DNA from 3 places in the Acidovorax sp. KKS102 genome. Region 2 is predicted to be linked to each of the others. Evidence: predicted binding sites of a transcription regulator. Region 2 holds the regulator's gene; each other region holds the start of a gene.
What was found. The regulator FNR, encoded in region 2, switches genes on or off when oxygen is low (the NO sensors DNR and NnrR bind a similar motif). The targets are predictions, from matches to a motif close to TTGATNNNNATCAA.
Positions count from the first base shown of each region.

Region 1: the regulator FNR is predicted to act here: its motif matches at 2,278-2,291, upstream of C380_RS12515 (3-hydroxybenzoate 6-monooxygenase).
Region 3: the regulator FNR is predicted to act here: its motif matches at 2,800-2,813, upstream of C380_RS16170 (DUF2189 domain-containing protein).

Region 1 is NC_018708.1:2,728,410-2,732,574, reverse strand. It holds gene C380_RS12520 (cupin domain-containing protein) at 1-983, opposite strand, end outside; gene C380_RS12515 (3-hydroxybenzoate 6-monooxygenase) at 1,049-2,251, opposite strand; gene C380_RS12510 (MarR family winged helix-turn-helix transcriptional regulator) at 2,378-2,860, shown strand; gene C380_RS12505 (LysR family transcriptional regulator) at 2,865-3,767, shown strand; gene C380_RS12500 (NUDIX hydrolase) at 3,919-4,165, shown strand, end outside.
Region 2 is NC_018708.1:3,392,872-3,397,036, reverse strand. It holds gene ccoG (cytochrome c oxidase accessory protein CcoG) at 1-329, shown strand, start outside; gene C380_RS15560 (FixH family protein) at 394-672, shown strand; gene C380_RS15555 (hypothetical protein) at 728-1,024, shown strand; gene fnr (fumarate/nitrate reduction transcriptional regulator Fnr) at 1,125-1,847, opposite strand; gene hemN (oxygen-independent coproporphyrinogen III oxidase) at 2,037-3,419, shown strand; gene C380_RS15540 (sulfite exporter TauE/SafE family protein) at 3,425-4,150, shown strand.
Region 3 is NC_018708.1:3,518,833-3,522,997, forward strand. It holds gene C380_RS16155 (tripartite tricarboxylate transporter substrate-binding protein) at 1-936, shown strand, start outside; gene C380_RS16160 (nucleotidyltransferase family protein) at 969-1,400, opposite strand; gene C380_RS16165 (DUF2788 domain-containing protein) at 1,652-1,864, opposite strand; gene C380_RS16170 (DUF2189 domain-containing protein) at 1,861-2,724, opposite strand; gene C380_RS16175 (HAD-IA family hydrolase) at 2,837-3,544, opposite strand; gene C380_RS16180 (LacI family DNA-binding transcriptional regulator) at 3,645-4,165, opposite strand, start outside.

The DNA of each region.
Region 1 (4,165 bases), 660 kb from region 2:
ACCTGCCACTGGTGGTCTCCCACCTTCACGGTGCCCTGGCCGTCAAACACCTGGAACACCGACGAGCCCACCTCGCGGCGCGTGCGGGTGGTGGCGCCGCTGCTCACCCGGTGCATCTCGCAGCGGATGGTGGGCAGCACGTCGCGGCCATTGGTGGGGTTGGTGTAACGCACTGCGGCGTGGCCGGGGCTCAGCGTGGCGGGGTGGCCCTCGGCTTCCAGCGCCAGTTGTTCGTTGAGGGCCTTGTCGGTGTCCACCCAGCGGTAGGCCAGCATGGGGGTGACGGGCTGGTCCTGCAGTTGCGACACCGGGCGCAGGCCCGGATGCGCCCACAGTCGTTCGGAGCGTGAGAGCATGGGCGTGATCCGCTCTGCCGGGCTGATGGCGTCGCGCCCCACCTCGAAGAACTGGGACTCGGTGTAGTAGGCGAACGGAATGTCCAGCCCGTCGATCCAGGCCATGGGCTTGTCGGCCGCGTTGTGGTGGGCGTGCCAGTTCCACCCGCCCTGGGGCAGGAAGTCGCCGCGCGACATGCGCACCGAGTCGCCATTGACCACGGTCCACACCCCTTCGCCCTCCACGATGAAGCGGAACGCGTGCTGTGTGTGGCGGTGTTCGGGCGCGTCTTCGCCCGGCATCAGGTACTGGATGGCCGCCCACAGCGTGGGGGTGGCAAAGGGCCGCCCGCCCAGGGACGGGTTGGCCAGGGCGATGGCCCGGCGCTCGCCCCCGCGCCCCACGGGCACGATGCGGCCGGCTTCATCGGCCAGCGGCACCAGCCGGTCCCACCGCCACAGGTGGGCGCTGGCCTTGCTCTGCGGATGGGGGGGCATCAGGTCGCCGATCTGCGTCCACAGCGGCACCAGCATTTCCTGCTCAAAGCCACGGTACAGCTGCTCCAGCGCGGGGGTGGGCTCGGGCTGGCCAGGGGCCGCCACGGCGGACAGGCGAACGGGGGACGGTACGGGATCCATCTCGCTCATGGGAATTCCTTGGGTTGAATGTGGGGGTAGGGGCGAAGATCGATGGGGCAAGGCGCCCGGCCGGCTCAGTCGGCCAGGCAGTTGTCGACCTTCCAGCCATACAGCCACTCCATCGCGTCGTAAAAACGCTCAGGGCTGCGGCCCTTCCAGAGGTCGTTGCGCACCAGGCGCTCCACGCCCTGGGCGTGAAAGATGCGGCCCATTTCGCGTGCCGACAGCACCACGCGTGCCGTGCGGGCGACGCGCGAGCGCTCGTACAGCGACAGCGCCTGGGGGAAGTCGTGTTGGCAGCGCTTGAGAGCCTCGCCCAGCGTCACCGCGTCTTCCAGCGCCATGCAGGCGCCCTGGGCCAGGTACTGCAGGGTGGGGTGGGCGGCATCGCCCAGCAAGGTGGCACGGCCAAACGTCCACTGGCCGATGGGCTCGCGGTCGGCGGTGGCCCAGCGTTTCCAGCTCTTGGGCATGTCGATCAGCTGGTGGGCGCGCGGGCAGCAGTCGCGGTAGTAGCTCTGCACCTCTTCGCGGCTGCCCTCGCGCACGCCCCATTCCTCCTGCTCGCGGCTGTGGAAGGTCACGACCACGTTGTACTGCTCGCCGCCACGCAGCGGGTAGTGCACCAGGTGGTAGTTGGGGCCGACCCAGATGCTGGCGGCGTTCCAGCGCAGGTCTTCGGGGAAGTCGTTCTTTTCCACCACGGCGCGGTACACCACATGGCCCGACACGCGGGCGGCATCGCCGACGTATTGCTGGCGCACGACGGACTTCACGCCATCCGCACCAATCAGGGCCTGGCCCCGGTGCGCCACGCCATGCTGGTCGTACACGGTGACGGTGTCACCGGTTTGCTCCACGCGCTCGATGCGCGTGCCGGTCAGTGTCTCGATGTTGCCGTGCGCTTTGGCCCCTTCCAGCAGCGAGGTGTGGATGTCCGCGCGGTGGATCACGGCGTACGGGTTGCCAAAGCGCTGGCGAAAAGCCTCGCCCGTGGGGATGCGGCCGACCAGGTGTTCGTCCAGCGCGTCATGCATCACCATTTCGTCGGTGTAGACCGCGCGGGCCCGCGCCAGCTCGCCAATGCCCAGGGCGTCGAACGCGGCAAAAGCGTTGGGGCCCAGCTGGATGCCCGCGCCGATCTCGCCGAGCTGCGGAGCCTGCTCCAGCACCTTGACCGCATAGCCCTGGCGTGCCAGGGCCAGCGCTGCTGCCACGCCACCGATGCCGCCGCCAGCGACCAGGACGGGCGCCGTGGGAGTGTTCAAAACTGTCATTGCCGCTGTCTCCATCCGTTGTGCCACTGACGTGGATCAATAAGCCGTATACATATCAAAAGTACACTGATGATTAGTGTAGGGCCTAAAATGACCCGCATCAAGATCGGTAGAAACCCTAGATTCATGTCCGTAGAGATCGACAACCTTCCCGGTTTCCATATCCGCCGCCTGCAGCAGATTGCGGTGGCCGTGTTTCTGGAGGAGACGCAGGCCACGGGCATCACCCCCGTGCAATACGCCGCGCTGTACGCCGTGGGGCGCGAGCCGGGCATCGACCAGCGCACGCTGGCGCGCACCATTGGTTTTGATACCTCCACCATTGGCAGCGTGATCGACCGGCTGGAGTCGCGCGGGCTGATGCAGCGCAACGCCCACCCCGAAGACCGCCGCGTGCGGCTGCTGACCCTCACGCCCGAAGGCCAGCGTGTGCTGGAAGAGGTGGAGCCCGGCATGCTGCGCGCGCAGGAGCGCATGCTCGAACCCCTGGCGCCCGAGCAGCGCAAGGTGTTCATGGACATGCTGCGCACGCTGGTGCGGGGCAACAACGCGCTCAGCCGTGCGCCCAGCGAGCCGCTGGACGGACGCGCTGCACGGCGGGCCCGGTGACGCCATGGACTGGGACAACCTGCGCTACTTTCTGGAACTGGCCCGCGCCGGCACGCTGGTGGGAGCCGCGCGCCGCCTGGCCGTGGACCACACCACGGTGGCGCGCCGCCTGCAGGCGCTCGAAAAGCAGGTGGGCTCCGCCCTGTTTGCACGCGAGGCCGGCGGCCACCGGCTGACCGAGGCCGGGCGCGCGCTGCTGCCCCAGGTCGAGGCCATGGAGGCCGCCTTTCTGGCGGTGGAAAACGCCACACCCGGCGTGCGCCAGGGCCTGCATGGCCTGGTGCGCATCGGTACCACCGAGGGCTTCGGTAACCTGATCCTGGCGCCCCAGCTGGCCCGGTTTGCGCTGGACCACCCCGGCCTGGTGGTGGACCTGCTGGCGCTGCCGCGTTTGGTACACCTGTCGCGCCGCGAGGCGGACATCGTCATCTCGCTGGAACGCCCGGCGCGCGGTGCGGTGGTGGTCGTGAAGCTCACCGACTACGTGCTGCAACTGTATGGAGCGCGCAGCTACCTGCAGCGCCATGCCCCCATCCACACGCCAGACGACCTGCGGGGCCACACCTTCATCAGCTACGTGGACGATCTGCTGTTCAGCAAGGAACTGCAGATTCTGGACGAGCTGCACCGCCCCGCGCACTTCGCGCTGCGCAGCACCAGCATCCTCGCCCAGTACGAAGCCGCCCGCGTGGGGGCGGGGCTGGCAGTGCTGCCCGCCTTTGTGGCGGCGCAAGACCCGTCGCTGGTGCCCGTATTGCCAGGGGTGGCACGCTTTCAGCGCACCTTCTGGATGTCCATGCCGGGCGACAACAAACATGTGGCCCGCATGCAGGCTACCTGGGCGTTTTTGCGCGAAGCGGTGGCGGCGCAGCAAGGGTTGCTATTGCCGCCTGCGGATGGACAGTGAATTGCTTTTGCTACTGTATTAATAGCTGTTTGCGCTTTTGAGGTAAGCGCTAGAGGCCATTTTGGCTTGATATCGGAGGGCAAAGGATGGAAGTGAAGAATCAATCAGGATCTGAGTCTTGAACCCCTTGCCACATCCCAGACCGTTTCGAGTGCGCCAACGCGCAGCGGCGCTGATCCAGAGCGAAGGCCGCGTGCTGCTGCACCGGGTGGTGGGCGACGCTTTCTGGGCGTTGCCCGGCGGTGGCATCGATGCGGGGGAGACGGCGGCACAAGCCCTGGTCCGTGAACTGCAGGAAGAACTGGGCCAGCCCGTGGAGCCCGGCGCGCTGGCCTGTGTGGTGGAAAACTTCTTCACGTACGCAGGCACCGCGTACCACGAGATCGGGCTGTATCTGC
Region 2 (4,165 bases):
CGCTGAAGGTGGATGTGGTGCGGGACCGCGCTGCGCTCTCGCGCATCGTGGCAGGTGGCAAGCTGGAGAACATTTACCGGCTGCAGATCATGAATGCCACCGAGGGCGAGCAGCGTTATCGCATCAGTGCGCGGGGCCTGGAGGGGCTCGAAGTGGCTTCCGAGGCTGAAGTGGACATTGGCGCGGCAGAGTCTCGCTGGGTGGCCGTGCGGTTGCAGATTCCTTATGGTTCCGCCACGCCCGGATCGCACGCCGTTCAGTTTGATGTGCAGGCCGTAGGAGCAGCGGCCCATGTCACGGAGAAATCCGTGTTCCTTGTACCGCGCTGAGCGGTATTCCGGTGGGGCCCTTCAGGGCCGCACTTTGACCGATATTGTTGAGGAGTAAAGCACCATGTCTTCAAACCCTGCCATTGCAACCCCGGCGGCAACCGTACCCTGGTGGAAGTTTGGCCATGTGTGGCTGGTGATTGCCGGGCCTCTGATCGTGATCGTGGCGGGCTTTGTGACGCTGTGGCTGGCGATTTCGCGGCCCGACCCCGTGGTGGCGGAGGACTACTACCGCCAAGGCATCGAAATCAACAAGACACTGGTGGCGCCGGAAAAGAGTCTGGCGCCGGCCCTCAAGGCCCGCAACCATGCGGCCACCCCTGTGCAAGACCAACCACGCTGAAACCCCAGGGTCGCACACGCTGGCGACCCCGGCAGCACCAGGAGACAGAACCTATATGTGGACGCAACGCCTGATGTGGATTGCATGGCCCGCCTTTTTGATGGCGGGTGTGCTGGAGATGCTGGTTTTTGCCATGGTGGACCCCCAGGACCTGCACTGGTTCGGGCAGCCTCTGGCGCTGTCGAGGCAGGGGGTGTACACCCTCGCATTTTTTGTGTTCTGGGCCATCACCATGGCCACCAGCGCATTGACCACGCTACTGTCCATGTCCCCGTTTGAGGTCAACCGCTGTCCCGTGCCCGACGGGGAGCGCCCTGACGATTGCCGCAAGACATCGTCGTCTTGCTCCTGAGCCTTTTTCGCCGTTCATGCGGGCATGCGCTGCATGCCGTTTTAAAAGGGACCGGCGGACTTTGGTACGGCCCCGACTCTCAGCCGACGAGGGGCCGTAATCAGTGGCAGGTCTGCTGGCTGTTCACAATGCGTCGCAGGGCATCGGTGTCGAGGATGCGCACATGGCGCTGTTTGACTTCCACGATGCCTTCTTCCACAAACTTGGAGAAGGTGCGGCTCACTGTTTCAAGTTTGAGGCCCAGGTAGCTTCCGATCTCTTCGCGCGTCATGCGCAGCACCAGTTCTGATTGCGAGAAACCCCGTGCATGCAGGCGCTGCACCAGGTTGAGCAAGAAGGCCGCCAGGCGCTCCTCGGCACGCATGCTGCCCAGCAGCAGCATCACACCATGTTCGCGCACGATCTCGCGGCTCATGATCTTGTGCACGTGGTGCTGCAGGGCCGTGACTTCGCGGGAGAGTTCTTCTATGCGGTCGAAAGGCATGACGCAGACCTCGGCATCCTCAAGGGCCACCGCGTCACAGGTATGGTGGTCGTTCACGATGCCGTCCAGCCCGATGATCTCGCCCGCCATCTGGAAGCCCGTGACTTGATCGCGCCCGTCTTCGGTGGCTACACAGGTCTTGAAAAAACCGGTGCGGATGGCGTACAGGGACGTGAAGGACTCGCCATTGCGAAACAGCGTGCCGCCGCGCTTGACCTTGCGGCGGACAGCAACGACCTCGTCAATGCGCTGCAGTTGCTCTTCGTTCAAGCCCACGGGCATGCACAGCTCGCGGAGGTTGCAGTTGGAGCAGGCGACTTTGATGGTGAGCGGGTTCATAGACACATGGGCTTGGGTTAGCGGTCAAGCATATCGCGCTTGCCGTACACGAACCTGAATACAGAGCGCGGGCAAGCGGCTGACCTTCATCAAATTGTCGCCGTATCGCTTGCGGGTTCACTTGATGCAGGTCAAGGACATGTCCCGGAGCCTACGGCACAGTCAAGGTGTACGCAAGGAAATTTCCCCATGACTGCTGTTTCGCCAGACCTTCTGCGCCGCTTTGACGTGCCAGGGCCCCGCTATACATCCTATCCAACTGCCGACCGTTTCGTGGAGGCGTTTGGTCAGGAAGACTATGTGCTGGCGCTGCAACAGCGCCGCTCGGGCACGCTGGCCAAGGCCATGCCGCTGTCCCTGTACGTGCACATCCCGTTTTGCGAATCCTTGTGCTACTACTGTGCCTGCAACAAGATCATCACCAAGCACCATGACCGCGCCGAGGTCTACTTGCGCTACCTGAGCCGCGAGATCGACCTGCACACCGCGCACTGTGGCGTAGGACAGGTGGTGAGTCAACTGCACCTGGGCGGTGGCACGCCCACCTTCCTATCCGATGATGGATTGCGGGAGCTGATGGCCATGCTCAAGCGCAGCTTCACGCTGGCGCCTGGGGGGGAATACTCGATCGAGGTGGATCCTCGCACCGTCAATGCAGAGCGTCTTGCACTGTTGGCTGAGCTGGGTTTTAACCGGCTGAGTTTTGGCGTGCAGGACTTTGATGCCGAAGTGCAGAAGGCTGTGCACCGCATCCAGCCTGCCGAGCAGGTGTTTGCGCTGGTCGAATCTGCGCGTTCGTTGGGCTTTGACTCGGTGAATGTGGATCTGATCTACGGCCTGCCGCGCCAGACGCCCGAGTCTTTTGACCGCACGCTGGCCCAGGTGGCGCAACTGCGGCCTGACCGCATCGCGCTGTATGCCTACGCGCACCTGCCAGAGCGTTTCAAGCCACAGCGCCGCATCATCTCTGCGGAGTTGCCCACGGGCGCGAGCAAGCTCTCCATGTTGTCGCGCTCGCTCGATGCCTTCATGGATGCTGGATACGTGTACGTGGGCATGGACCACTTTGCGCTGCCCACCGATGCACTGGCCGTGGCCAAGCGCCAGGGGCGCCTGCACCGCAATTTCCAGGGCTACAGCACGCAGCCGGACTGCGATTTGATCGGCCTGGGCGTATCGGCCATTGGCCGTGTGGGGGCAACCTACAGCCAGAACTCCAAGACGCTGGATGAGTACTACGACTTTCTGGACCAGGGGCGGTTGCCCGTGGTGCGGGGGCTGGCGCTCACGCGCGACGACCTGGTGCGCCGTGCGGCCATCATGGCCCTGATGTGCCAGGGGGAACTGCTGTTCGAGCCGATGGAGCAGGCATGGCTGATCGACTTCCGCCAGTATTTCGCGGCGGAGTTGGCCCAATTGGAAGGCATGCAGGAGCAAGGGCTGGTGCGCGTTGGGCCAGAGGGCATTGAAGTGACTGCGACCGGTTGGTTCTTCGTGCGGGGCATCGCCATGGTTTTTGACCGCTATCTGCAGGCAGACCGCAACCGCGCCCGGTTTTCGCGCATCATCTGATACCTATGCTTGCCACGGTCGGCTGGACTGCTCTGCTCATGGGACTCGCTGGCGGGTCCCACTGCCTGGCCATGTGCTCCGCGCCCTGTGGAGCGCTCGTGGGGCAGGGCGGCGCGCCACTGGCGGAGGGCAGTGCCGAGCGGGTGGTGCGCTGGGCGCCGCGTGGCGGCGTACTGCAGCGCACCGTGGCCTTTCATGCGGGGCGCCTGGTGGGCTATGCCAGCGCCGGTGCATTGGCGGCCTTGGCCATGGACAGTCTGGCATGGCTGACCCAGCAGACCACCGCGCTGCGTCCCGCCTGGACGCTGATGCACGTGGCGGTGATGGCCTGGGGGCTCATGATGATGGTGCAGTCGCGCCAGCCCGCCTGGGTGGAGCAGGCGGGTCGCTCCGTGTGGGCGCGTGTTCGACCGCTGGTCGGAGCGCCAGGCGGCGTGATGGCGGCGGGGGGCCTGTGGGCCCTGATGCCTTGCGGGTTGCTCTACTCGGCTCTGTTGGTCGCGGCGTTCAGTGGAGGGCCGCTGGAAGGTGCTCTGACCATGGCCCTGTTTGCCGTGGGCAGCGGGGTCTGGCTGGTGGGTGGCCCCTGGGCTTGGAGCAGCCTTCGCAACCGGCTGAATCTCGCACGGGCTCAGTGGGGCACGAGGGCCGCAGGCGCCATGCTGTGCGCGGTCGCTGCCTGGGCGTTGTGGATGGATCTCATTTACAAGCCATCACTCTGGTGCCGCTGAGCGGGCGGCGCTGAT
Region 3 (4,165 bases), 130 kb from region 2:
CCGGCGGCAGCCGACGCATCCCGTGAGCCGGCGGAATGCATTGCGCCTTCACGCCCCGGCGGCGGATTTGACCTGACCTGTGGTCTGGCCTCGCAGGCACTGCAGGCCGTGCGCCCTGGCCGCACGCCGCTGCGCACCCGCTACCTGCCCGGCGGCATTGGCGCCGTGGCATTTGACCAGGTGGCCACCGGCCGCCTGGGAGGACCCGGCACCCTGGTGGCGTTCTCCAGCGGCTCGCTGCTCAACATGGCGCAGGGCCGCTTCGGCCCACACCCGGTGAGCGCCGTGCGCTGGATTGCAACGCTGGGCAACGACTACGGTGTGGTGGCGGTGCACCGCGACGCCCCCTACCAGCGCTTGCAGGATGTGGTCGCCGCGTTGCAAAAAGATTCGGGCCGCGTGGTGTTTGGTGCCGGCGGCACGCTGGGCAGCCAGGACTGGGTGAAGGCCGCGCTGCTGGTGCGCGCGGCGGGGCAAGACCACAAGCGCATGCGCTTTGTGTCGTTTGAGGGCGGCGGCGAAGCGCTCAAGGCGCTGGGTGGCCGACACATCGACATCTTCACCGGCGACGCGGCCGAGGCCACCCGGGCCGCTGCGGAAGGTCTGCCGGTGCGCATCCTGGCGGTGCTGGCCCCCGCGCGGCTAGCCGGTGCGCTGGCCGCTCTGCCCACCGCACGCGAGCAAGGCATTGACCTGCAATGGACCACCGTGCGCGGCCTCTACATGGCCGCCAGCGTGCCCGACGCCGTTGCCCACGCCTGGACGACTGCCCTGCAGGAAGCGCAGGCGGCACCCGGGTATGCCGCGTTGTGCGCCCGCCATGGGCTGTACCCCTTTGCGCTGAGTGGCACGGCCCTGGACGACTATGTGCAGCGCAGCCTGGCCGACTATCGCCGCCTGGCGCAGGACCTGGGGCTGCGGTCCTGGCCGCGTTGAAGCAGCCAGCGGGCCGGTTCGCCCAATGCGCATCAAGCGGGGTGGATAGTGAGCAGTGGCCGGCGCGCCGCGAACCGCTTGGACGCAACACGCTCCCGATAGGTCTGCGCATCAGCACGCACGGGGTTGTGACGAACCACCAGGCCAAACAAATCGTCCACCCCATGAGGAGCCACAACGCCAATGGAGTCATCCGGCCGCAGGAAGACACCCACGCAAGTAGCGACCTCTGGCCAGGTCGCCACTCCATCCTCCAGCGAAAGCAACGGAGCCACTGTCTGCCCAAGATGTTCAGCAAACCAGCGGTGTACTGTCGCCTGGTTGGTCACCTCCCAGGCCAAGGAGGGCATTACCTTCCTCAAATAGCTTTCGAACTCTGCGTCTTGCGTCGTACGAACTAGACCAGAGTCGAAATACACCACGTCCACGTCGTCCAGGGGCGTAGGCGCAGCAAAGCCGTGCAAATCATCTCAGACCAGGGAGCGCACGGCTCCCGCGCCTATGCACCATGAGTCCAACCCCAGTGAACGAACCGCACGCAGCGCTGCCATCAGCTTAGGCGATGCACCTACCAAGGCTGTCAGACGGCTATGTTTTACCGTCCAGGAACTACTTTGCTGATTCACAAGGCACGCGCTGACTGAAGGTGCGGTGGTTCAGAACAAGACAGCGGACGAGCCAACGTGCCGCCCAACATGAACACGTGGATGCAGGGTCATTTCTCCAGCCACCACTGAATCACCACCTTGGCCAGGAACCCCAGAAAACCCACGCCAAGGCCCAGGAAGAGCACGAACGTGCCAAAGCGCCCGGCCTTCGATTCCCAGGCCAGCTGCCCGATGATGAACAGCATGTAGGCAATGAACGCCCCCACCCCGTAGGTGAGGAAGAAGCCCGAGATCTGCGCCTCGGTAAATCCAAAAATCACAATGTCCCTCCTGGCCGACGCACAGAGGCATTCGGTACAGCGGGGGCCACCAAGTCACGCTCGGGCAGGCTGGAGGCATCCACCAGGTCGCGGTAGGCATGCCAGCTGGCGTGGCCCAGCATGGGCATCACAGCAATCAGGCCCAGCAGCAGCGAGCCCAGGCCCAGCAAGGTAAAGCCCAGGATGATGGCAGCCCAGAACGCCATCGGCAGCGGGTTGGTGATGACCGCCTGCCAGCCGGTGAGCACGGCCTGCAGCAACGTGGCGCGGCGGTCCAGCAGCAGCGGCATGGCCACCACGCTGGACGCAAAAATGGGCGCAGCCATCAGGCTGCCCAGCGCTAGCCAGATTTCAAACAACCAGCCGTCACGCGCCATGACCACATGGCGCAGAAAGTCGAGCGGCGTCTCGATGGGCACGGGCGCGAGCAAGGTGATGAGCGCCGCCGAGGTCATGACCCAGCCCGAGGCGGCCAGCGCCAGCAGCGCCCCGAACTGCAGCATGCACCAGTAGTCGCTGCCCCATTTGTTCACATGGCTGTTCTGCCAGTTGAGCCAGGTCTTGAGCACCACGCCCAGGTTAGCGGCCTCGCCACGCTCCAGCGCGCGGCTCAGCGCATACAGGCTGGTGGCCAGCACCGGCGCCACCACCAGAAACCCCGACAGCGCACCCGCCAGCAGCCAGAAGCGGTGATGCGCCACCGCAAAGATGGCAGCGCCAAACAGGGTGAGCGCCAGGCCATGCGCAAAACTGATCCAGCCCGCCCGCGCCATGTCGCGCCAGGCCAGCACCAGCCAGGTCATGGGCTGCATCAGGCCGATGGTGCGGATGGCAGGTAATGGTGGGGGAGTACGGGGCATGGTGAGAGGGGTCGCTGAGCGACGATGGAGTGTGACCTGATCGGGCCGCAGCTTCAACCGCCGCGCGCCCAAACCTTGACCTGAGGCAAGAAACCGAACCCTGTAGAACCCGTCAGGCCAACAGCCGGCACAGCGCGGTAAGGCTGTCCACCGTGGCGTGGGGCGGTGTGTCGTCGTGCGGCCAGGGGTGGTTGGCACTGTTGATCCACACCGCCTGCATGCCCGCGTTCAGCGCGCCCTGCGCATCCAGTGTGGCGTCGTCGCCCACGTGCAGCACCTCGTGGGGCAGCACATCCACGGCCGTGGCGGCCGCATGGAAGATGCGCACATCGGGCTTGGCGATGCCAAAGTCCGACGCGCTGATGCTGTGGCGAAAGTAGTGGCCGATGCCAATGCGGTGGATATCGGCATTGCCGTTGGACACCGCCACCACCGGGTAGCGCGCTGACAAGAAAGCCAGCGTGTCGTGCGCATCGTCAAACAGCTCCACCCGCTGCCGCTCGGCAAAGAACAAATCAAACGCCGGTTCGGCCAGCGCGGGCTCGTCACCGGCCTGTGTCAGCGCCAGCCGGATGGACTCGCGCCGCAGTGCGCTCAGGTCGCCCTTCAGGTCGGGGCGCAGGGTCACCATCTGGTTGCGGATGGCGCGCAGCGCCTCGGTGTCCGAGAACAATGCCGCCGTGGCGGGCGCATGGTGGGTCAGCCAGTCCAGCAGCACACTTTCGGCCCGCGTGATGGTGGGCCAGATGGGCCAGAGCGTGTCGTCCAGATCGATGGAGATCGCGCGGATGCGGGAGGTGTCCAGAGAGGGGTTTGGCACAGGGCGCACCTGAAGGATGAAGGCGGAAAAAGAGGCCCCGGCGATGCACCGGGGCGAGGGCCGCAAAGCATACCGCAGGCCTTTGCGCCGTGCACTGCGTTCAACCGGGGTCTGGAGCGCCCGCAGGCCCCAACGACGATCCGCGCACCACCAGCAGCCCGGGCAGTAGGCTCTCGCGCGCAGGGCCTTCCAGGCCGTTGATGCGCTCCAGCAGGCACTGCGCCGCGCGTTGTCCGATGGCATCGGTGGGCTGGGCCACCGCGCTCAGGCCAGGCCGGATCAGCGACGCCCATTCAGGGTCGTCAAAGCCCACAAAGCCCAGCTGTTGTCCAAACGTCCACCCCATGCGCGAGACGGCTGCAGCCACCCGCAGCGTGACCACCGAATTGCCCGCCACCACCGCGCAGCGCTCGCCGGGCAGGGCCTGCCGCAGCAGATCGGTGAGTGCCTGGTCCAGCACCTCGTCGCCCTGCTCCGCCGCCAGCTCCAGCACCGTGCCGCGCACCGCCGAGCGCTTGGAGGACACCAGCGCACGAAAGGCCTCTGTGCGCTCGATGCGGGAACTCACGCCCAGCAAGGGCTGGGTGATGTAGAGCAGGCGCTGCCAGCCTTGCTGCTGCA